3 regions of the Peribacillus sp. JNUCC41 genome follow, and region 1 is predicted to be linked to each of the others. Evidence: riboswitches for the same ligand, from Rfam matches in the RefSeq annotation. Region 1 holds a riboswitch; each other region holds the start of a gene.
What was found. Region 1 has a riboswitch for cobalamin ahead of JNUCC41_RS14160 (ribonucleoside-diphosphate reductase subunit alpha). Riboswitches for the same ligand answer to the same signal wherever they lie in the genome.

Region 1 (8,567 bases):
GCACAGCTCACCCATTTCGTGGGCGAAACATGGATCATGTATGTCATGACAGCCGTTTCTTTAGCTATCATTTATCTTTTTCCGCTGATCACGAAAGTCATACCTTCACCACTTGTCGCCATCATATTCATGACGATCGTTGCAGTTGCCACGGGGGCTACGGTGCGGACGGTTGGGGATATGGGGCAATTGACCGAAGCGCTACCGATGTTCATGCTTCCAGATATCCCTTTGACCTTCGAAACTTTGGCGATCATTTTCCCTTATTCCATAGCCCTTGCATTTGTTGGGCTGCTTGAATCATTATTGACAGCCCAAATAGTCGATGAGATGACTGACACGGACAGTAATAAAAATAAGGAAGCCAAAGGCCAGGGGATTTCGAATATCATTGCCGGATGCTTTGGCGGCATGGCGGGATGTGCAATGATCGGCCAATCCGGTATCAATATTAAATCAGGAGGAAGGGGGCGGCTCTCCACTTTTGTAGCTGGCGCATTTCTTATGGTATTAATCGTGGTATTGAATGATGTCCTTATTAAAATCCCGATGGCTGCACTTGTCGCAGTCATGATCATGGTTTCAATCGGGACCTTTGACTGGTCTTCCCTAAAGAGGCTCACTAAAGCTCCTAAGTCGGATGCAGCCGTGATGATCGTGACGGTCCTCATTGTCCTTTATACACATGATTTATCAAAAGGGGTATTTGCCGGAGTGCTCTTGAGCATGATTTTCTTCTCCGCTAAAATTTCTAAAGTGGCTGTAGTGAAAACGGAAGATATTCAGGCTAAGAAAACCATTTATCATATCAGCGGGCAGGTATTTTTCGCTTCTGTCCAGGACTTTGTTTCGAAGTTCGACTTCAAGGAAAAAGCCGATTCAATCGTCATCGACTTTTCCCATTCTAAAATCTGGGATGCTTCAGCAGTTGGTGCCGTTGATACGGTTATCCTTAAATATCAGCTTCTGGGAATACCTGTCCAAGTGCAAGGACTGGATGAAGAAAGTTCGTTATTGCTTGAAAAACTCGCCACATCAGAAAGTAAAATATCTTGAAGAAGTAAGTTTTGTTGAATAGAAACTTTTCAAACCGACAAAATAGATAACATGAATTATTTCCTTTTGAAAGGGGCGAAAAGCATGACACCCGAGCAGGATTATACAGCTGCAAATCTGTCACCGGATTTATTGAATGAACTGAAAAGCTTTGAAAACAGACTTGGCGAGGAAGCCAACAAAGAACTGATTGTCATTGCCTATGAAAAAGAAAAGGAAGCTTTGAATTAAGAAAAAAGACTCAACCACCCTTAATGGTGGTTGAGTCTTTTTTTGCATATACAGAAAAAGGATGTCCATGTTTTTAATGAACACCCCCTTTTCCTGTATTATTTGCTGAATACGTCCGTTAAGATCGGCACGATTTGTTTTTTACGAGATACAACGCCTTCTAAGACGGCGATGTTATTGTTTAATGAAACGTCGTATGCTTTTTCCACTGCATAAGCTGCTTTACCAAGCGCCAAGGCAGCAGAGTCATTAGTCAAGATATCCGTTACGACAAATAGGAATAAGTCCAATTCTTTCTCAGCGATGACCGCTCCAATCGCCGCTTCCAATTCTGCTTGCTTAGCAAGGACTTCGTTCGGATCTACAGCATTGACCTGTGCTATCTCCACTTTAGCCATCCCCATGGAGAATTCCTTTGCATCAAGCGTGATAAGCTGGGCAATCGTTTTGTCGCTCAAGTCAGCTCCGGCTTTCAACATTTCCAAGCCGTATGTTTCAGCGTCGACTCCCGCAATGGCAGCCAGTTCCATTGCTGCTGCAACGTCTTGCTCCGTGCATGTAGGAGATTTGAACAATAACGAATCGGAAATGATGGCAGACAACATAAGACCTGCGATTGCTTTAGGGACTTCGATGCCATTTTCTTTATAAATTTTATTTAAAATGGTTGCCGTACAGCCAACTGGTTCCGCCCGGTAATATAGTGGATCGCTTGTTTCAAAGTTAGCGATACGGTGATGGTCGATAACTTCCAATACACGGACTTGGTCAATATCTTCAGCACTTTGCTGGCGTTCGTTATGATCGACCAGGATTACACCCTCAGCTTCCCCTGCGACTTTTTCCACAAGGCGGGGAGCTTCGAATTTGAATTGGTCCAATGCATATTGGGTTTCACCATTCACTTCACCCAGACGAACTGGTTCAGCGTTGATACCTAACTGCTTTTTCAGGTCTGCATAAGCGATTGCTGAACAGATTGTGTCTGTATCCGGGTTTTTATGTCCAAAAACTAATACTTTTTCCAAGATTTTATCCCCTTTTTCTTAAATATTTTTCCGCGAATCCCCTCATCGCAATAAGGGAGAGCCACCTTCACTAGACAATTTATTTTAACACAAAATCGCCTAAAATCAGTGCTTGAATTACCCATTCCCCAATAAATTCTTTCATTCCTTCGCACTCTGCCCTCACTTTGTCAATAGATAAGGGTTGGTTTTTTTCAAATATATTAGTTGAATTATCATCGTATATGGCTTACGATAATATAAGCAGAAATACTAGATATTGATTACATAAACATTACCAATAACTATATATAGAATTTTTTATAATCCAAGGTGCCAGTGATGGCTGAAAAGGGAATCCGGTGTAAACCCGGAACTGTCCCCGCAACTGTAAATGTGACGAAATGAGAAACCCACTGTATAGCTCTCTATACGGGAAGGACTCAAAGTAGGATGATCATGAGTCAGGAGACCTGCCTTGAATTTTTCACGTTTCTTATTCTTCGGGGATTGAGATGATGAAACGATAGTTTAACGGCTATTTTTTCATGGCTCTTTTATTCTATCGTTTGATCCGCTCAATTCATTGGGCGGTTTTTTTATTTTAGAAGGAAGTCAACAAGGAGGATTATTAATGACTCAAACATATAACTCTACCATAAGTGAAAATGACACAGAAGCGAAGTCCGTCCAGCTCGAGATGTTATCAAAGGAATTCGAAGGCCATCTCGATATGGAAAAGTTCAAAAAGCGTTTTACAAAATGGCTAGATCGCAAAAGTGACTCAACCGAAGAACAGGCATCAAAAAAACTGATTCAGCTCGCTCTTGAAAGTGTGGATATCGATGCTCCGGATTGGACGTTCGTTGCTGCAGCAGAACTGTTGAATACAATGTATAGGGATGCACAAGCCAATCGAGGCTATGAAGGCATGAGTTATGGCCCATTCTATGAGCTGATCGCGGAACTCTCCCAGCTTTCAGAAGGTCAGCGTTATCCTATTTATAAATCAGAACTGCTATCTTCATATACGAAAGCGGAAATTGAGGAATTGGGTTCGGTGATCGATCCGGAAAAAGATAAATTATTCTCGTACATAGGCATCTACTTATTGAACGACCGCTATCTGGCCCGCCCTCAAAAGGACAAGGTCTACGAACTGCCACAAGAACGTTTCATGATCATCGCGATGGAAATCATGCGATTGGAAAAAACGGAGCACCGCCTGCAACTTATTAAAGAAGCATACTGGGCCATGTCCAATCTTTATATGACCGTTGCTACTCCTACACTCTCCAATTCAGGTAAAACACATGGACAATTAAGCTCCTGCTTTATCGACGCAATTGAAGATTCCATTGACGGAATTTACCTATCAAACTACGATGCAGCAAAAGTATCTAAATTTGGCGGCGGAGTAGGTCTTTACGTCGGTAAGGTTCGATCGCTTGGTTCTGATATCCGAGGTTTCTCTGGAAACAGTTCCGGCACGACTCCCTGGATTCGACTATTCAACCAGACAGCTGTAAGTGTCGATCAATTGGGGCAACGTAAAGGTGCCATCGCGATTTACTTGGATGCCTGGCATAAAGATATCATGAGCTTCCTCGATTTAAAGACACAAAACGGGGATGACAGATTAAAAGCCCATGATATTTTTACAGGCGTATGCATACCCGATTTATTCATGGAAGCTGTACGCGACAGAAAAGAATGGTATCTTTTCGATCCGCATACCGTTAAACAAACCCTTGGATTTTCACTTGAAGATCTTTATGACGAGAAGAAAGGCGAAGGAAGCTTCAGGAATCATTATGCACTTGCTGTCGAGGCCGCAGAAAATGGCACACTTCCAAACTATAGCTTTGAAAAAATCAAAGCGATGGACATCATGAAAAGCATCATGATTTCTCAATTGGAAGAAGGCGTACCGTATATGTTCTACCGCGATGAAGTGAATCGGAAGAATCCCAATAAGCATAAAGGTATGATTTATTGCTCTAACCTTTGCACGGAGATTGCCCAAAACTTAAGCCCTTCGACAATCACGGATGAATATGAAACAGAAGATGGAGATGTTGTTGTGGTTCGTAAAAGCGGCGATTTCGTTGTCTGCAACCTTTCATCCATTAACTTGCCCCGGGCAGTGGGCAGCGATGTTTTGGAAAGATTGATTCCCATTCAGATCCGCATGCTGGATAATGTCATAGATGTTAATAATCTTCCTGTCAAACAAGCATCCATCTCGAACAAACGTTACCGGGCAATTGGTTTAGGAACGTTTGGATGGCATCATTTACTTGCCACACAGAATATTTATTGGGAATCCGATGAGGCTGTTCACTATGCAGATGCTTTATACGAAAAGATCGCTTACTTAACAATCAAGGCATCCAATGAATTGGCTAAGGAAAAAGGTTCATACCCATATTTTGAAGGATCTGATTGGCATACAGGGGACTATTTCGAACTGCGTGACTATACAGATCAAAAATGGATGGATTTAAAAGCAGACGTGCATGGACACGGGACCCGTAATGGCTATTTAATGGCCATTGCCCCGAATTCTTCGACAGCTAAAATCGGTAATTCCACGGATGGAATCGATCCTTTGTATGAAATTGAATTTTACGAAGAAAAGAAAAACTTCAAATTCAAGGTGACAGCTCCAGGCTTGACGCCAAATACGTATGAATATTATAAAAAGACGCGATTTAATTTGGACCAACTGGAAAGCATCAGGCAAAATGCAGCCCGCCAACGCCATATTGACCAAGCAATCAGCTTTAATCTGTATGTACACAATACAATCAAAGCGAAGGTTCTATTGGACATACATTTAACGGCATGGGAAAGCGGATTGAAATCAACGTATTATGTTCGTTCGACTTCTTCCGAATATGACAATGCCTGCGAAAGCTGTTCAAGTTAACGACTATCATAACCCAGTAATCTATTCTTAAAGGAGTTTTCACGAATGACCAATCATATCAAAAAGATTCGGATGCTCGAACCTACGCATCCAACCAAAGCAACCGGTGTTTTCAAAGGAGAAGCTTCAGGCTTCCTCCTTTGGAACGATATTCAGTATGAAAAATTCTATGATACCTATACACAGCTCATCAATAACTTTTGGAAGCCTTCGAGCGTGAACATGATTCAGGATAAAAAACAGTGGGGCGAATTGGACGAAGATATCCAGGACGCTTTTCTCGATATCCTTACAATGATTGCTGGAATGGATAGTCTTCAAACGCCCACTTTAGTAGAAATCCTTCGGTACATCAAAGATCCGGCGGCAAAAGCTATTCTGGCCAACATGGCCCAGCAGGAATCGATCCATAATGAGTCTTATTCCTATATCCTTGCTTCCTTGATTCCTGTAGGCAAACAAAAACAGCTATTCGACCGCATTAAAGAACATCCTGAAGTGATTAAGCGTAACCAACCGATCGTTGATGCTTATCAAACGTTCGTGGACGATCCCAGCCCTCAGCATTTATTCGAGGCACTGATCCATTCAACGAACCTTGAAGGGATATATTTCTATCTGGCTTTCGCCTTTTATTATAATTTAGGACGACAAAATTTAATGACTGGTTCCGCTACGATGATATCTTATATTCATCGCGATGAAATGGTCCATTTCGATTTCATTGGAATGCTCGTTCAAATCTTGATGTATGAATATCCTGAGTTAAATAATGAAGAAAACACGAAGTTCATCTATACAACGATTGAAAAAGCAGTCGAACTCGAAAAAGAATGGTCTGAATATATGCTCGAAGATATCCAAACCAAAGCCGATCTCGATTTGGAAGAATTCAATGAGTACATCGAATATATCGCCAACAAACGGTTACGTATGCTAGGCCTTGAGAATTTGTATAAAGAGTATGGCGACAATCCGATGCCATGGATCAAAACGTTCGATGATGAATCGATCGGACTTACCAAAACCGATTTCTTCGAACAGAAGTCAAGGACATACAGTCAAGTAAATGCCAGCAATGGGTTCGATGAGCTGTAAAGTTGCCATTGTCTATCATTCTGCCGGAGGCAATACAAAAGCGCTTGCTGAAGCCCTCGCTTCCCTTTTACCTGAAGCTGGACTATATCGAATGAATGAATTCGACTTACGCACATTGCCGGATTACGATGCATTGATCGTCGGCACCTATACATGGGGCAATGGGGAACTTCCTGCTAAATCAGCAGCCTTTTATAAAGAACTGGAACAGTTGCCTATTGCTCATCTGAAATCGGGAGTCTTCGGAACTGGTGAAACCAACTATCATCATTTTTGTGGGGCGGTCGATCATTTCCGGGACATGTTATTTGCCAAGAGCCAGTTATTGGTGACATTGAAGATAGAACAGATGTATCAAGAATCGGACTTGCCCAGACTTCAAAAGTTCGCCTCGCTATTCCAGAACTGACTGAAAGGGGATAATATCCAATTAATGAAAATATAACCCAGTTCCTGCCTATCCTTTTTAAGCTAGTGCTTGTCGCATTCGTTATATTCATCGTGTTTTTCCTGGCAGGGCATTTTAATCGTTCTAAACGGATCGAAGAAAAATTGGACAAAGCATTAAAGGAAATGGCCGAAAAAAAGGAAAAATAAAAAGACTCCATAATCGGAGTCTTTTTTTATATGCGTTCAATTATTTTTGAACGTTAGCTGCTTGTGGTCCACGAGCGCCTTGCTCGATTTCGAAAGAAACTTCTTGGCCTTCTTCAAGCGTTTTGAAGCCTTCGCCTTGGATAGCTGAGAAATGTACGAATACATCGTCTTGGCCTTCAACTTCGATGAAACCGAAACCTTTTTCTGCGTTAAACCATTTTACTTTACCTTGTACCATGATAGTTCCTCCTGTGTTTGGAAAAATCCATTTTATTACTATTTTTGGTTCTGGATAATGTTTCAAGAGGAATCCTATTACAGTAAATCCTTCTATCAAACTTATTCCGAACAAAAATAATTACTTATATTATATCATGGAAATTCCTAAAAAAACAAGATTATCGCTGTAAATCAACCGACAAATTATCCTAAAATTCTACATATTCCTCTTCTTGCTTTGTCGGAAGCCTTCGTCCAATAAGTAGCGCTCCGCCTCTACTGGACTCTCGAAACACTCCTCAAGGTTCGATCCGGAATACACATTCCAAAGCAGGTCTTCCCTTTCAAGTGTAAGCTCCTGCTTTTCAGGGCCAATCCATGTCCCTTCCAACCTAGCGAACCCGTCTTCCTCTTCTTCGAATTCAACCGGAGGTTCAGATAGGTAATCGACGCTTTTTTGGATCAATTCTTTTAATTCCGCTTCATTATAGTCACGAATATTGATAAAACCTTTACGGTCAGTGTCTTTTTTTCTCATATGCCCTGCGTAAACGAATCCATTTCCATTGGGATGCAAGTGCTGAACGACGATCTTTTTCTCCTGGACGCTATCTGGATAATGAAAGTTCACACGTCCCAATGAAACATCTTTTCGCTGTAATTCCGGAAAAGTTTCAATGATGCTCAATTTTTCTTCAAATGTTAACAAATTTCTTCCTCATTTCATTAGTTCATATTGTTTGTCGATTATAACACAGACTGATTGGAAACAATAATCTCCTTCTTCCATTATAATGTGATGAAAGGGAGTGATACGATTTGATCATGAAAATTCGGGATCTGGACTCAGAATATGGCCAGCAGCTTTTTAAACTTCAAAAAGAGGCCTATAAGGTGGAAGCGGATATGATCGGTTTTGCCGATATACCTCCTCTATTGGAAACATATGAACAATTCATTCATTGTCATGAAACGTTCTTATGCTACTTAAAGGGTGATGCGTTAGTGGGTGCACTATCTTTTTCAAAAGAGAATCGTCAAATGCTGATTTGCCGAATGATCGTCCATCCTGATTATTTTCGGCAGGGTATCGCGGATGTACTGTTGCTTGCTCTTCAATTACAAGGCGATTGGGAAAAGATTTCCGTTTCAACCGGTAAAATGAACCTGCCTGCACGGAACCTTTACGAAAAAAACGGCTTCACACATAGAGAAGACATAGAAGCCTCACCCCACTTTTTCATAAGTATTTTCGAGAAAAAGCATTCACTTTATGTAGGTCACGATAAAAAGCATAAGAAATGAAATGACAATAATTACGGCAACCCATAGCCAGGCTAATGTCATATTCCCGGAGTCCATGGCGATATAAATCGCAGTCGGTATGGTTTGTGTCTGTCCGGGAATGTTTCCGGCAAACATGAGTG
Region 2 (8,567 bases), 1.2 Mb from region 1:
ATGAAATTACGACGACATTCATGGTACCGACCATGTTATACAGACTGCTTGATCAGACAAAGAAGATGGAATATGATATGAGCTCCATGCGCAATATTTTCTACGGCGCGTCACCAATTTCACAAAAGCGCCTTAAAGAAGCCTTTGAAGTATTCGGGCCTATCATGCGCCAGCAATACGGCATGACTGAATGTAATATTGTCATTACAAGACTATCGAAAAGCGCTCATGTATGGGCTTATCATAACAATTCGGAAATTTTGAAAAGTTGTGGAAAACCGTGCATTCTTACCGAAGTTCGACTGATCGATGATGAAGGAAATGATGTAAAACCTTACGAGCTTGGTGAAATTATCGTAAAATCGCCAGCGATGATGGCAGGTTATTATCAAAGACCTGATCTTACCCAGGAATACATCCGTGATGGCTGGTTTTACACTGGTGATATTGGCAAATGGGATGAAAGCGGTTACCTTTATATTGTGGATAGAAAGAAAGATATGATCATTTCAGGCGGGATGAACGTATATTCTTCAGAAGTTGAGCGGGTGGTGAACCTGCACCCTTCTGTTGCATTAAGTGCTTGCATAGGTGTTCCACACCCAGATTGGGGAGAAGTAGTGTGTGTCGTTGCATCACTGCAAGATGGATTGAACTGTACTAGTGAGGAATTAATTGATTTCTGCAAACAAAGAACCTCAAAGTATATGGTTCCTAAAGTAGTCTATTTTCTAGATAAGTTTCCATTAACGCCGATTGGAAAAATTGATAAGAAAGAATTAAGGAAGATATTTGCACAAGGTATTCTAACCATATAGGAGAGGCAGAAAAAAGGATATCATAAAAGATTTAATTTCAACATTGGGACCTACAGCAATCCTGAATCAGATAATTGCAAAATAAGCCTCGCACGTTAATCTGGAAACAGGTCGTGTGAGGCTTTTCTATATCCAGGTTGTTTTGATTAGGAATTTAAATAACGTTGCAGTGAATGTTAAATGAAGTGAGGATGAAAGATTATTATCTAAAGGAAATGATATTGAAATATTATATATTTCGATAGATTACACTAATTCATGAATGAAAAAAATAGAGTGTTAGGATATAATATATAATGGTATTGGAGATTCATTACGGAATTTCCTTTTTTTATGGCTTCATTTGTTTATCTCCTCAATGAATAGGGAAATAAATTATAGCTGTATATGTTTTTGTAATAACAATTAGCGTGAAGTAGAGGGGTTTGTTTTAATGGAGATCTTAGAAAATTTTATTAGTGAGGCAAATGATGTGTTATGGTCTTCCATATTGATCATCATGTTGATTGGATTGGGTCTTTATTTTTCCGTCCGCACGAAGTTTGTTCAATTCAGAATGATAAGGGAAATGTTCCGGCTATTAGGCGAAGGGGCCACTGCGGAAAAAAAAGGTGTGACATCCTTTCAGGCATTTTGTATAAGCACGGCTTCCCGGGTAGGAACGGGTAACCTTGCAGGTGTTGCAATTGCGATCACGACGGGCGGCCCTGGAGCCGTTTTCTGGATGTGGTTAATAGCACTGATCGGATCTGCTTCGGCTTTCATTGAAAGTACACTTGCTCAAATCTATAAGGTCAAGGATGGGGATGCATTCCGCGGCGGTCCTGCGTATTATATGGAAAAAGCATTGAATGCCCGCTGGATGGGCATCACTTTCGCTGTGTTGATTTCGCTGACATTTGGACTAGCTTTCAATTCGGTACAAGCCAATACGATTACAAGCGCATTCAACGAATCGTTTGGGATTGAAAAGTGGGTTACGGCTGTCATTCTGGCAATCGTCACGGCAGTCATCATTTTTGGCGGGATCAAAATGGTAGCAAAGGTCTCTGAGGTCATCGTTCCGATCATGGCAGGAGCCTATGTGATAGTGGCGTTGATTATCATCATCATGAATATTACGGAGTTACCGGGTGTTTTTGTTCTGATCTTTGAAAGTGCATTTAATGGCATAAAAGAAGTGGCTGGCGGAGTACTGGGAGCAGCCATGATGCAAGGAATCAAGCGCGGCCTATTTTCAAATGAAGCCGGGATGGGTAGTGCACCTAATGCTGGCGCGACGGCAGATGTCAGTCATCCCGTCAAGCAAGGCCTCATTCAGTCACTGGGTGTTTTTGTCGATACGCTCATCATTTGCAGTTCGACTGCCTTCATCATTTTGTTTTCAGGTCTTTATACATCGAAGGAAACGGATGGAATCGTCCTTACCCAAAACGCCCTTGGAACGGCATTGGGATCTTGGGCAGGTATTTTCCTTGCCATCATTGTACTGTTATTCGCTTTTAGCTCCATTGTGGGCAACTATTATTATGGAGAGTCGAACATTGGCTTCATCAATGAAAATAAGGTTTGGTTAAACATCTATCGTATCGCAGTCGTAGGGATGGTGATATTCGGTTCTCTTGCCTCACTGGATTTTGTTTGGGGATTGGCTGACTTGCTTATGGCCCTTATGGCCATTATCAACCTGATCGCCATAGCATTACTAGGGAAGATTGCATTTGCTGCATTGGCGGATTATCAAAAGCAAAAGAAAAGTGGGAAAAACCCTGTCTTCCATGTAAACAATATTAAAGGCTTGAAGAATGTGGAATGTTGGGGTGACCCATCCGATAATGTGGATGTGAAGAAGGAAGCCTAAGCTCTCAAAAAGCTTACAAGTAAAATCCTTGAAAGAGGATTTTACTCGTAAGTTTTTTTTTGCCTTTTTTTATCATTATTGAATATTGCTTCAGTTTTTACACAAAATACCTTTGTCTTAATACTGCTGTCAATGGATGATGGGAAAATTTAAAAACTAGGAGTGAAAAAAATGGATAGCAAGCAATCAAAAAATGAATCTTCAGAAATTGCCGGAAGAATATATGATGTTAGTGATTATAAACGGGAAGATAATTTATCTTCTGGACTGGCTACAACCCACGAACAAGTTTCGGATACTTATGCGGAAGGGGAGGTAAAAGCAGTTGTTGATGATGTGAACGGAAGAGATATTGAGCTTGCAAAAGAAAGAACTGAGGAAGAAAAGTAATGAATAATAAGATTTTTGGTTTTTAGGAACAAGAATGATCGCCTGCTATTTCAAAGATCCCCTAGCTTTTGGAAAGAGGAAACAATAGCTAGGGGATGCTTAATTAATAAATCCTTTCAGTCTCCAACATTTGAAGCAATTCTTCCTTCGTTCTTGGGAAAAGGTCCCGTTCAGACGGTTCCCTTGATTGAAGAAGGGCTTGAAACATTTCAAAAACCCACGGCTTCTCCAGATGTGCCTGCAGCAAAACGTCTTCATCATGGAAAACGGATACGGGATCCCCTTGGTATATGACCTTACCATCGTTCATGACAACCACTTCATCAGCCCATTGATATGCTAAATTAACATCATGAGTTGATAGGATTATCGTTTTGTCATGGTGGTGGATACTGTCTAGCAGAGCCATGATCTGTCTTGAGAAATAAGGATCCAATCCAGCTGTAGGCTCATCCAAGAGCCAGACATCAGGTTCCATGGCGAGTACCCCTGCAATGGCGACACGTTTTTTTTGCCCAAGGCTCAAAAAATGGGTGGGTCTGTCTTTAAGTTCCGTTATTTCCGTTTCAGCCATCGCCCAATTTACTTTCTCCTGGACTGCTTTTCTATCCCATCCTAAATTCATCGGTCCAAACGATATATCCTGTTGTACATTAGCGGAAAAGAGCTGCGAGTCGGGATCTTGAAAAACAATCCCGACTTGCTTTCGTAATGATAATAATGCTTTACGGTCATATTTCATTTTCTTGCCCTTAAATCTGATCTTTCCTGCCGTAGGTTGTAAAAGCCCATTTAAATGGAGGAATAAAGTCGATTTGCCGGCACCATTATTGCCTAGTAATGCTATCTTTTTACCGTGTTGGATCGTTAGCGAAAGGTCGTTTAAAGCAAACGTCCCATCCGCGAATTGATGTGTGAGGCCTTCTATATGAAAAATATGCTCGTACATTCTTGGGTTGCCTCCAATTTACAAATATTCATTAATAAAGATTAAGCTTCCTAGTATTACAATCGCGATCAGCCAATTGCGTGAGGAATAGGTGTAAGTATCCTCTATATAGGAAAGGTTCTCCTGATAGCCTCTTGCGTTCATGGCCATCGTCAAATGTCCAGAGCGCTGCAATACTCCTAAAAATAATGATGAGGTTAGTAATCCGAGAGATCGAATGCCTTTCATTAACGAACCATACCCCAGCCGTGAAGCTTGTGATTGGTGAATGGCCAAAGCCGTTTCTAAAAAAATAAAGATGAAGCGATAGGTCAATTCTATTAAATCGACCAATAAGGAAGGCACTTTAAGTTTTCGCATCACCGATAGAATGACGGTAATGGGTGTAGTTAAGGTAAGAAAATATAAACAGCTGATGCTGCCTAATACGACAGTGATCAAATTGATCACTGTTCCTATGCTGTCATCGCTGATGAATATTTGCCAGTTCCCGACCTTCCAGGACCACCATATATTCGAAAACGAAGTAAATTTGCTTGTAAAAGAAATAAGGATGGTAATTGTTCCTGATAGTATAAAAAATCCCGGTAATAGAAGTAATTTAAGATAATAAGAAAGCGGGATTTTTGCCGCAAAAATGATTAAAGCGCTCATCACCGTAAAAGTGATGAGCGAAACGGTCATATCCCTTACCGTTAACGAAAATAGCATAAGGGAGAGTGCAAAAACCATCTTTTCCAACGGATGTACATCCTTTAGCCCATTGAAATAGGCATATTTATCAATGAGTAACATGCTTCGATTTTCCGGGAATTTCCTGTTTGGTTTGTTTATTCCGTTGTCTCGTTACACCTATGAAATAACCAATGAAACCGGCTCCGATTGCAGCTTGCAGCGCAAATAATAAACTTTCGGTTTCCGCACCTGGCGGCTCCCAAATACTGTTGAACCATGGCTTGTATTCCGGCTGGATTTTGGTGATGGCTTTTTCAGCTTCTCCATCGGCACCGCCAAATTCCGTTCCTTGTTGGGTGATTAACGGTATGGTAGCAAGAACGACGACCAGGAAAAGCAACAGTAAACTTTTTTTCATGTTAACGGGCCTCCTTAGATAAAACTCGCAGCAATTTCAATTCGCCTAGATTGTATTTTTTTAAGAAATTCATCACGACGACTGTCAATAACCCCTCACTGATTGCCAAGGGAATTTGGGTCAGGGCAAAAATCCCTGCGAATTTACTGAAAGAGGCCATGAATCCTCCTACCTCGGATGGAAAAGCAAGAGCAAGTTGAATGGAAGTTACCACATAGGTTCCCAAATCTCCAAAAGCAGCAGCCAAGAACACGGCAAATGAAAAGGACCAACCTAATTTAGTTGCGCCCTTGAAGACGAAGTAAGCAATGAACGGTCCGCAAACGGCCATGGAAAATGCATTGGCCCCTAATGTCGTCAATCCTCCGTGAGCCAGTAAAACGGCTTGAAATAACAGAACGATGGAGCCAACGACACTCATGGCCAACGGTCCGAATAGAATGGAGCCCAAACCAACTCCGGTAGGGTGTGAAGAACTTCCCGTAACGGAAGGAATCTTTAGGGCAGATAAAATGAATACAAATGCACCCGATAAGCCAAGCATCATTTTTGTTTCTGGGTTTTCCCTTACTTTGGATCTAATGGACCGGTAACCCAGGATTAAAAATGGGAGCGTCACGGCCCACCAGAATATAGCCCATTCAATGGGTAAAAAGCCCTCCATGATATGCATGGCCATTGCCCGTTTTGGGACGAAAAGCAGTAAAATGACAAAATAAATGGTCTTCCAATTGGTTCTTTTCATTCTTTCTCCTTTCAAAACTTTTAATTTTTCTGATCAATCTTGAGAAGAAAGGCGCGCCCAACATAAAAAGCACTTCTCTCAAAGGAAAGAAGTGCGTAATGAACAGGAATTTTGCAGCATAAACCAACCATGGGCCTTTCTGCCTGATCCGCACACCCATCCTCGTAGGTTGAAACAGTTTCACGCTTCATGGCAGGTCTCCTGGCTTTGGTTCATCATCCCATTACATCCTTCCCATCTCATTTGACAGTGGAATAGTTAAAGTAATAGGACTCCCCTTTACAGTGGCGGGACCGCTCCGGATTTTCACCGGCTTCCCTTTTAAGCTGAACTCCGAAAAATTCAACACCATAAAACTTATGTAATTATTTAGAAAATTCTCGTATAGTGTACCATAAAGAAATAATTCCAGCTACACTATCTTTTTTTTTTTTGACTAAATTTGTTGCAAGGAAAGGCTTGTTGACAGGATATACACTATTAAACTTTTCTAAACAGTCGGAATAAACTATTGAATTTTGATAAAGTTGTTATATGATAGATAAAGTTAGTTAGAAATGTATAATAAAACCAAATATTTCATTTTAAAAGTGCCCTTGTGTGAATAAGCAAGGGATAATAGGGAAATCGGTGAAAATCCGATGCAGCCCCCGCTACTGTAAACGCTGATGAAATTGTCGATAGCCACTGGCATTGTTGCCGGGAAGGGACAAGGTAAAATGAAGCGTAAGCCAGGAAACCTGCTTTTAAAATTGCATGATACTTTTCGGAGGGAAAGGTAGAAGGACTATGACGATTTTGGGAGATTGGGCATTCTTGCCTGGGGCTCCTCATCCATATAGTTTTTTTAAACCTTGACTCTTATGTTAAGGTTTTTTATTTTGCCTTTTCCCTGAACGCAGGAGGAAGAACATGACTACTTGGAACTTAATGGGTACAAATACACATCTGTTGATTTGTAATGGAAGCAGCTGTATGAAAAAGGGCGGGGAAGAAGTAACCCAGGCGATTCGCGATGAAATTACTTCCAAAGGACTGGACATGAAAATCCATACAACCAGGACACGGTGTAACGGAAGATGTAAGGATGCCTGCGTTGTGATTGCCTATCCTCAAGGAAACTGGTATCGAGTGGAGACACCTGATTTCGGTCGCCAAATTGTCAGCCATATCGATGATGGGGAGTTTGTTCCACAAATGATCTACCAATTCAATGATGGGGAAATGGCACCCAATCCAAATTTTCCTGCTCATACGGGTATTTCAAAGAACAAAGCGTGAAAGGAGATGTCTTAATGAGTACAAACGGTAAATTATTCGTCGTGGGCTTTGGACCAGGGAATTTTGAACACATTACCAAACGTGCTGTCGAAGCCCTTCAAGAAAGTGACTACATCATTGGTTATAAAACTTATGTTGAACTCATTCAGGGACTGCTTACAGATCAAACGATTATTAGTACGGGGATGACTGAAGAGGTATCACGTGCTCAGGAAGCAGTGAAACAAGCGGAGCTGGGTAAGAAAGTTGCGGTAATCTCCAGCGGGGATGCTGGAGTTTACGGGATGGCTGGGTTGGTTTATGAAGTATTGATTGAAAAAGGCTGGAAAGAAGAAACTGGAGTGGGCATTGAAGTCATTCCTGGCATTTCTGCAATAAACTCTTGTGCATCTTTACTTGGGGCACCAGTCATGCACGATTCGTGTACAATCAGCCTCAGTGATCATTTAACTCCTTGGGAACTGATCGCTAAAAGGGTTGAAGCAGCTGCAATGGCAGACTTTGTCATTGCCCTGTATAATCCGCGCAGCGGCAGGCGGACGAGGCAAATTGTTGAAACACAGAACATTCTCCTTCGCTACCGTTCGCCCGATACACCTGTCGGGTTGGTGAAAAGTGCATATCGAGATAGGCAGGATATTGTCATAACCAATTTGAAAGATATGTTGAATCACGATATTGGAATGTTGACCACCGTCATTATTGGTAATTCATCCACCTTTTTATATGATGACAAAATCATCACACCAAGAGGGTATCAGAGGAAATATACTTTGAATTCGGAAAAGCAACCATTGAAGCCGCATCAGCGTCTGCAAAAAGAAGCGGAACCGTGGGCATTAGATCAAGAAGCCTTCACCGAATCCTCTGGAGGAGTTGGATTACTTACAAAAGCACCTGAAAAGAAGCCAGCTTCCTTTGAAATGGCAATGGAAGCACTGTCAAGAGTCAAGGGGCAAACCGTTCAGCAATCCATTGAGCCGATCGTTCAGCAAAAAATGGAGTCGGTATTCGAACTTGCCGTTAGTCCAGGTGTGGCGAATAAACAATTCACTCCCAAACAAATGATGACACTTGCGGAAGTTGTCGGGGAAAAGGGCACGATGGAATACACGCCAAATCATAAAATCGTATTAAAGATTCCGACAATGGATCCGGAAGTCATTACGGGGAAATTGCAATCAGCAAACTTTCTATTATCACCGATTGGAGATGTACTGACATTAAAAGCATGTGATTTCTGTGATGGTGAAAAAACCGAATCCATTCCTTATGCGGATGAAATACATCGGGTGCTTGGCGGAATGAAAATGCCAAAGGAACTTAACATCGGTTTTAATGGGTGTGGGATGGCTTGTTATAGTGCTGTGATGGATGATATCGGGATTGTCTTTCGAAAAGGGAAGTTTGACTTATTTCTTGGAGCTAAA
Region 3 (6,564 bases), 690 kb from region 1:
TCGAGAAATGAGCACCGGTTTTCTTTCTATAACGAAGAATCTGCAGATGGGGAATCCACTTCCTTCTGAAGAAATAACCAATAGAAGCAAGTATCATTACACCTGACAGTGTGATGGCAGTCCATTTTAAGAACCATTCCATGTTCCCTGTTTTCAAGGGGGATCGAGTTTCCCTATCAGGTGTATCATGACGTTCCTTGGCCTCTTTCCTTGTTTGCTCTTTATTAATTGGGGTTTCTTCAGTGTTCTTCACTTCCTGTTTCCATTCCGAATCGTAAAATTCAACTTCCCCATCAAAACCCTTTGTCGGCTCGAAGGGAACCCAGCCTATCCCTGCAAAATAAACCTCGACCCAGGAATGCGCATTATTATTGGTCACCTTATAAACGGATTCGCCATCAAGGATTGATTTTTCCCCTTCCGTATAACCCTTTACCCACCTTGCAGGCATATTGGCGGCTCTTAGTAAAACGACCATTGCACTTGAAAAATTATCACAATACCCTATCTGTGTCTCGAATAAGAATTGATCGACATAATCTTGATTGCTCTCCGGATAGGGAACATCATCCTTAGAATAAATGAATTCAGGTCCGTCAAAATAATCCTCAATGGCTTTTGCTTTATCGTACCAATTCGTTTCATTTCTTATAAGCCGGGATGCCAATTCATATATCCGGTTTGGCAAACCCTCTGGAAGCTGAGTGTTTTTTTCCATTATTAAATCCATCGACCCGTCGGGATCCGTTACCTTCCTTAACTCAGCTATATCAAAACTCTGCATATCATAGCTAAGCTCATACTCTTTCAGGGAAAGTCGTTCGCCATTATCCTGTTCGGAAATAACTTTGTCCATTCCCTGATAATATTTGAAATCCTTCCCGTTTTTGGCCTCAATCTTTTTTAAATACCCGGATTGCGGATGAAGGATATGGGAATATGATTCCATCATGGACACATTTGCCGTCATTCCTTCTGTCCTCACCACTTCAGTAACGTCGTGAAGACCTAAAGATGCCATATCCTGTCCGTTGGAAAAAGTGTGAAAGTCCGTTTCCAGTATGGAATCCCACCCTTTACCGGTATAAATATCCTTGTTCTCGACTTTCCAGTAATGTCCTGCAGGAGCATTATTATAAAAAACGATGGAACTATCCGGCTCTATCGAACCGCCAAGCGCCGAATCGTCTTCATCATATCCCACACTTTTACGCTTCGAACCGCCTTCTTCTTTCCCCGCTTTATCAGAATAAGAAGTAATATAAGGCACCGGGTCCGGCCACTGCGGAGAGAGCTTCGGGGCAGCGAAACCAACAAGGACACTTACCAATATCATGCCGGTCAGCATCAAGATCCACTTATTGATGGAAGCCATCTGAAACTTGATCCTCTCCTGTATCGTCAGACGCAGCAGGGACAGCAGGCCTAGCATCAAGAAGCCGATGATGATTATTCTAATCATTGCCATATCCCCCGCATAAGGAGTGAATGTGTCTAGTACAGATATAAAAATCACCGTTAACATAAAAAAGAAAAAGATGCTTTGCCTCACCATCACCCAGTAATGGATCAAGTATGTTACAAGCCAAAGAAGGACAAAAAATAACAACGTTCGAAATGGATTTGTGATCAACTCCCAATTCCCATCATATATGAAACCAAGATTGCCCTTAAAATCCGCTAGAAATCCTTTCAGCCATGACAATTGAAATAAAGCGTCGTTTAAATGGAGGAACTGTAATGAAATCATTATATAAGCACTATTGAGAATAACTCGGATTGACCAATGTAGGCGGAAATAATGCAGCAGCAGGGAAAAGAGCAAAAATAAAATAAAAATGATGATATTACCTGTATCGGTGAGTTTATCGACAGGCCTTAACCATTCAGTAATCAACAACAGACCAAATACATACATCAAGACATGCATGTATCCTTCCAACTTTTCGGTAGTGACATTCACTTTGCCATCACCTCTGATCTATCAAACTTTAGTTGGCCCTGTTCAAAAAAGCTAACCTTCATCCCCCTCGAAACAGCTGTAGAACTTGATAACCTTTCCTCATCAGTAAGATTTGCCTGTTTCTTAACACATAACATTAATCCCTGATTAGGCTGGAAAGCACTCAATATGTCCACCTTTTCTAAAGTTAAGTCTGAAACGATGAATATCACAGCAGCGTTTGCCGGAAGAATTCCCTTCCTGACATTTTCATTTAATGCGTTTACAACACTCGGCTCTTCTTTAACAAGTCTGTAAAAAATCTTTCGTTTCTGGTTATTGCCTGCTGCTGCCGGTATGATCATCCTCGACCCCATACTCACATACCCAATTTCCATGCCTTTCTTTAACATGGCGTGAGCAACGGAAGCCGCCATTACAATGGATTCTTCGAATAAATCCGACGGCTTTACATCAAGCATGATGAATACATCCCGGTTTTTCTGCACTTCGAATTCCTTCGTCATGATTTCACTCGTTCTGGCCGTCGCCTTCCAATTAATCCATGACAACTGATCGCCTGGCTGATATTCCCTTACTCCGGATACCACTGAATGTTCCCGTTGTGTTTTCTTTGTTGAAACCACTGCCCCCTGATTGAACACTCGATCAATACCACTGTAGGCAAGCTCATGATAACGAGGAAAAACAGTTATTTTCAGAGGTGAACTATATATCGCTTCCTTTTCGACTAACCCGAAAAAATCCCCAACCCAAAAGCGGATCGATTGAAATGAATGCTCTCCACGCTCCATGTCTTCCAAGGTATATGACATGCTGAAGGTACGCCTGAATCCCGGAAAGATAATGACTTTCCTTTGGAATCCCCTATCTTCCAGACGCTGAGGGAATTCCTCCTCTACCACCATAAATAATAGGGGCAGCCGGTTTTTACGGATAAACGTCAATGCTATTTCAACAGATTCGCCGGCCTGACATTCCCTTTTATTGACCTTTCTCTCAACGATCAAATCATGCAGCGGATAAAACAGCAGAATCAAAGCGTACACAGAAAACGGCAAAAATGAATAAAAAATGAACCAACTGACAAAACCACCTTGAAACATTGCATAGCAAAAGGAAACGGTCATGAGTAATACAAGTCCGACCACACTCATATTTCCCCTTAAAATGTTGATGAATTTGCGCATTAGGTCATAGCCCGCTTTACAGGTACCTGTGTTGTCGCCACAACTTCATGTATCACCATTCCAGCATCGAAGCCATCATACTTCGCTTCAGGTTTCAAAATAAGCCGGTGGGAAAATACGAATGGAACCAAATATTGAACATCGTCCGGCAGAACATAGTCCCTGCCCTGGACCAGCGCGTAAGCCTGGGCTGCCTTCATCAAGGCTATCGATCCACGCGGGCTTACACCTAAATAGACCCCTTCATGCGTACGTGTTCGATTCGCCAATTCAACAATATATCGTTTTATTGTGTCATCCACTATCACAGCTTTTACCTCAGCCTGTAATTCTATCAATTCATCCAAGGTGATGACGGCTTCCAGCTCATCAAGCGGTACCGTGTATTGAGCTCTATTAAGAACCTCTATCTCTTCTCCCACACCCGGATAGCCCATTTTCATTTTTAATAGGAATCTATCCAATTGAGCCTCCGGAAGCGGATACGTCCCCTCGTATTCGATCGGATTTTGTGTCGCCATTACGAAGAACGGCTTCTCCAATCTCCTTGTGACACCATCAATCGTCACGCTTGCCTCTTCCATGGCTTCAAGTAATGCAGACTGAGTTTTCGGCGAGGTCCGGTTAATTTCATCGGCTAAAATAATATGTCCCATTATCGGACCTGGCCTAAAAATGAATTCTTGTTCCTTAGGATTGAAGATCGAAACACCAGTAACATCAGAAGGAAGTAAATCAGGTGTGAATTGAATTCTCTTAAAGCTTGCACCTATAGATTTTGCCAGTGCCCTTACCATGACTGTCTTCCCCACGCCCGGAACATCCTCCAATAAAACATGTCCACCGGAAAGGAGTGCCACGATACTTAGTTCTGCTATATCCCGTTTTCCGATAATCACCTTTTCGATATTCCCCAGAACGATTTCCAGTTTTTGATTGACTTGCTTATAATTCATTCTCTACCTCCCGGGATTCACAGTATCACCATTATTTCATACCTTTTCTATATCAAAATTTTACATTAAGCACCAATTAAACCTTACATTGTAAGTTTACTAGATATTCGGTAAACCATAAACGAATTTGTCTAAAAATATTAATGCAGTCTATTGAAAAAGGTATGGTAAACTGTTGCTAAGTGAATATGAATCTTGCAGAAAATGGTGCTGCATTGTCAGCTTAATAGGGAATTCGGTTTAAAACCGAAGCTGTTTCCGCAACTGTAAGTGCTAATGAAATAAGATGTTTACCACTATTTGAGGATGTAATCGCTCGCCGACTACCGGCCATTTAACCCAAATGGGAAGGTTCTTAGAGTAAAATGACGCACAAGCCAGGAGACCTGCCTTTTTTCATCGTATTATGCTCTTCGGAAGATAGGAGATTGTACGGCTCTCCCATCTTTTTCTACTACAGATATATAGATGCCCGAAGCCGACCAAAACTCTTGGTCGGCTATTTGTCTTGCTGGGAAAAGCAATACGGAGGTCATTCACCCAATACGTAAAAGGAGGAAGATTTATGGCAAAGAAAGACTTTCGTTTTTTATGCTACCCATACATGCGTGAGTCAGTATCGACCGTCGATTTTGAAATCCGCACAGACTCATTGACGACACAGATCGGCTTGGCCGCCTCACTTACTGAGGACGTCCCCGATGTATACTATGACTTAATGGAATTATTGCCCATGGTTTACCATTTAAACGGCTCAGTCCGTGGGGTTTTAGCCATTACCGGCGATGATCTCGACCGCTTAAGTGCAATCTACGACCGATATGTCGCTGAAGTGAGGGATCGAATCGAAACATTCGTCCTTCCACAAGGATCAACCGCAGCATGTACTTTGCATACTTGCCGCAGTGAGGCCAAAAAGTCCGTGCGCGCTTTACACAAGGTAAGTCTAGAAAAGGAAATTCCAGGAATTCTTTTTGATTACGCTCACTTGCTTGCAAATGTATTATTTGTGATGGCAGTCTACGTCAATAAGCAACAGGGGATCGAGGAGATTCCTTTTATAAGTAAATCATACCCAACCAAACCAATGAAAAAGAAAACGGAGGAATAAATAATGAAGAGAACCCTAGGATTCAGTTGGATTTCCATGCTGATGCTTACGCTTTTCCTCACCGGATGCGGAGTGAACGATGATCAATCCTCAAAGGATAATAAAGATAGTAAAAAGGTCGAAGATATCAAGGACTATACCGTTACGGATGATTCTGGTAAAAAAATAAAATTCGAGAAAATCCCGGAAAAGGTCGTTTCACTTCAGCCAAGCAATACGGAAATCTTATTTGCCCTTGAACAGGGTGATAAAGTCGTTGGCGTGACCGACTTTGATAATTATCCAGAGGAAGCGAAGGATATCGAACATGTTTCAGACTCCGTTAACATCAATGCAGAAAAAATCATTGCCTTGAAACCTGATGCCATCATCGCTTATTCCATTGGGGATGAAACGGCACTGAAACCACTTGAAGATGCCGGCATCCCTGTATTCATCATTAAATCTGCGGCAAATTTCGATGATGTATATGGTGATATCGGGCAGATTGCTAAAGTGATGGGTGTAGCCGAAAAAGGGGATGAATTAGTGAAAGATATCAAATCCCAAATTACAAATGTCCAAGAAAAAGTGAAAACTGTAGATGAAAAGGAGCAAACATACTTTGAAATTAGCCCTGCTCCGGAAATCTATACAACAGGATCGGAGACCTTCCAAAATGAAATCCTGGACACTGCCGGCATAAAAAACATCTTTGATGACCAAAAAGGCTGGGTTAAAGTATCCGATGAAGAAATCGTCAAAAGGAACCCTAAATCCATCATCACCACGGCCACGTATGCAGATGATGCCATTGGTGAAATTAAATCGCGTAAGGGCTGGGTAGATATCGATGCGGTGAAGAACGATGAAGTCCATTTACTTGATGAAAATATCATGTCACGTCCTGGACCAAGGATTGGGGAAGCTGTTGAACTCGCAGCAAAGACTGTCTATCCTGACTTGTTCAAATAACACGATAAGAGGGATGCGCCAATTAATCGGCGCATCTAAGTTTGTAGTCAAAAGGGGTTCGGAATTAAAAAATTCTGAACCCCTTTTAGAAACACCAATTTGGGCCAGGTTTAAGAGAATTAGGCTCTACATCGACTATGTTAAGCCATTTTTGAACCTTGCCATGTCCTATGGGCCATCTTCTTTTAATTATTGAAAGCGAAATGAGCATCGTCTGTATCGACTATTTTTAAGTCCCCTTAATGTAATCCAACGAATACCATGCTTTTCATTTGCATCTGCGAATACATGCCAAATTGTTTTTTGTATTTCGGATATCCATTTTTTACACCATGATGATTACGCAGATGATATGCATCTGAAACATACGCCCGCCAGTCCTCAGGTATG

Region 2: it holds a riboswitch for cobalamin, as region 1 does, so the genes downstream of both, JNUCC41_RS20200 ((2Fe-2S) ferredoxin domain-containing protein) here and JNUCC41_RS14160 (ribonucleoside-diphosphate reductase subunit alpha) in region 1, are expected to answer to the same signal.
Region 3: it holds a riboswitch for cobalamin, as region 1 does, so the genes downstream of both, JNUCC41_RS10980 (hypothetical protein) here and JNUCC41_RS14160 (ribonucleoside-diphosphate reductase subunit alpha) in region 1, are expected to answer to the same signal.

Annotation. Positions count from the first base shown of each region.
Region 1 covers NZ_CP062163.1:2,909,084-2,917,650, reverse strand. Annotated here, with positions in the region: gene JNUCC41_RS14175 (SulP family inorganic anion transporter) at 1-1,056, shown strand, start outside; gene JNUCC41_RS14170 (hypothetical protein) at 1,141-1,287, shown strand; gene JNUCC41_RS14165 (manganese-dependent inorganic pyrophosphatase) at 1,386-2,315, opposite strand; cobalamin riboswitch at 2,609-2,789, shown strand; gene JNUCC41_RS14160 (ribonucleoside-diphosphate reductase subunit alpha) at 2,929-5,226, shown strand; gene JNUCC41_RS14155 (ribonucleotide-diphosphate reductase subunit beta) at 5,272-6,324, shown strand; gene JNUCC41_RS14150 (flavodoxin domain-containing protein) at 6,296-6,733, shown strand; gene JNUCC41_RS14145 (cold-shock protein) at 6,962-7,159, opposite strand; gene JNUCC41_RS14140 (hypothetical protein) at 7,358-7,849, opposite strand; gene JNUCC41_RS14135 (GNAT family N-acetyltransferase) at 7,966-8,445, shown strand; gene modB (molybdate ABC transporter permease subunit) at 8,407-8,567, opposite strand, start outside.
Region 2 covers NZ_CP062163.1:4,153,267-4,161,833, forward strand. Annotated here, with positions in the region: gene JNUCC41_RS20160 (class I adenylate-forming enzyme family protein) at 1-818, shown strand, start outside; gene JNUCC41_RS20165 (alanine/glycine:cation symporter family protein) at 1,252-2,679, shown strand; gene JNUCC41_RS20170 (YozQ family protein) at 2,851-3,069, shown strand; gene JNUCC41_RS20175 (energy-coupling factor ABC transporter ATP-binding protein) at 3,173-4,018, opposite strand; gene cbiQ (cobalt ECF transporter T component CbiQ) at 4,037-4,813, opposite strand; gene JNUCC41_RS20185 (energy-coupling factor ABC transporter substrate-binding protein) at 4,800-5,111, opposite strand; gene JNUCC41_RS20190 (energy-coupling factor ABC transporter permease) at 5,113-5,856, opposite strand; gene JNUCC41_RS20195 (hypothetical protein) at 5,877-6,047, opposite strand; cobalamin riboswitch at 6,031-6,224, opposite strand; cobalamin riboswitch at 6,428-6,618, shown strand; gene JNUCC41_RS20200 ((2Fe-2S) ferredoxin domain-containing protein) at 6,769-7,137, shown strand; gene cobJ (precorrin-3B C(17)-methyltransferase) at 7,152-8,567, shown strand, end outside.
Region 3 covers NZ_CP062163.1:2,219,566-2,226,129, reverse strand. Annotated here, with positions in the region: gene JNUCC41_RS10995 (DUF4129 domain-containing transglutaminase family protein) at 1-1,963, opposite strand, end outside; gene JNUCC41_RS10990 (DUF58 domain-containing protein) at 1,960-3,120, opposite strand; gene JNUCC41_RS10985 (AAA family ATPase) at 3,153-4,109, opposite strand; cobalamin riboswitch at 4,298-4,517, shown strand; gene JNUCC41_RS10980 (hypothetical protein) at 4,675-5,220, shown strand; gene JNUCC41_RS10975 (ABC transporter substrate-binding protein) at 5,224-6,174, shown strand.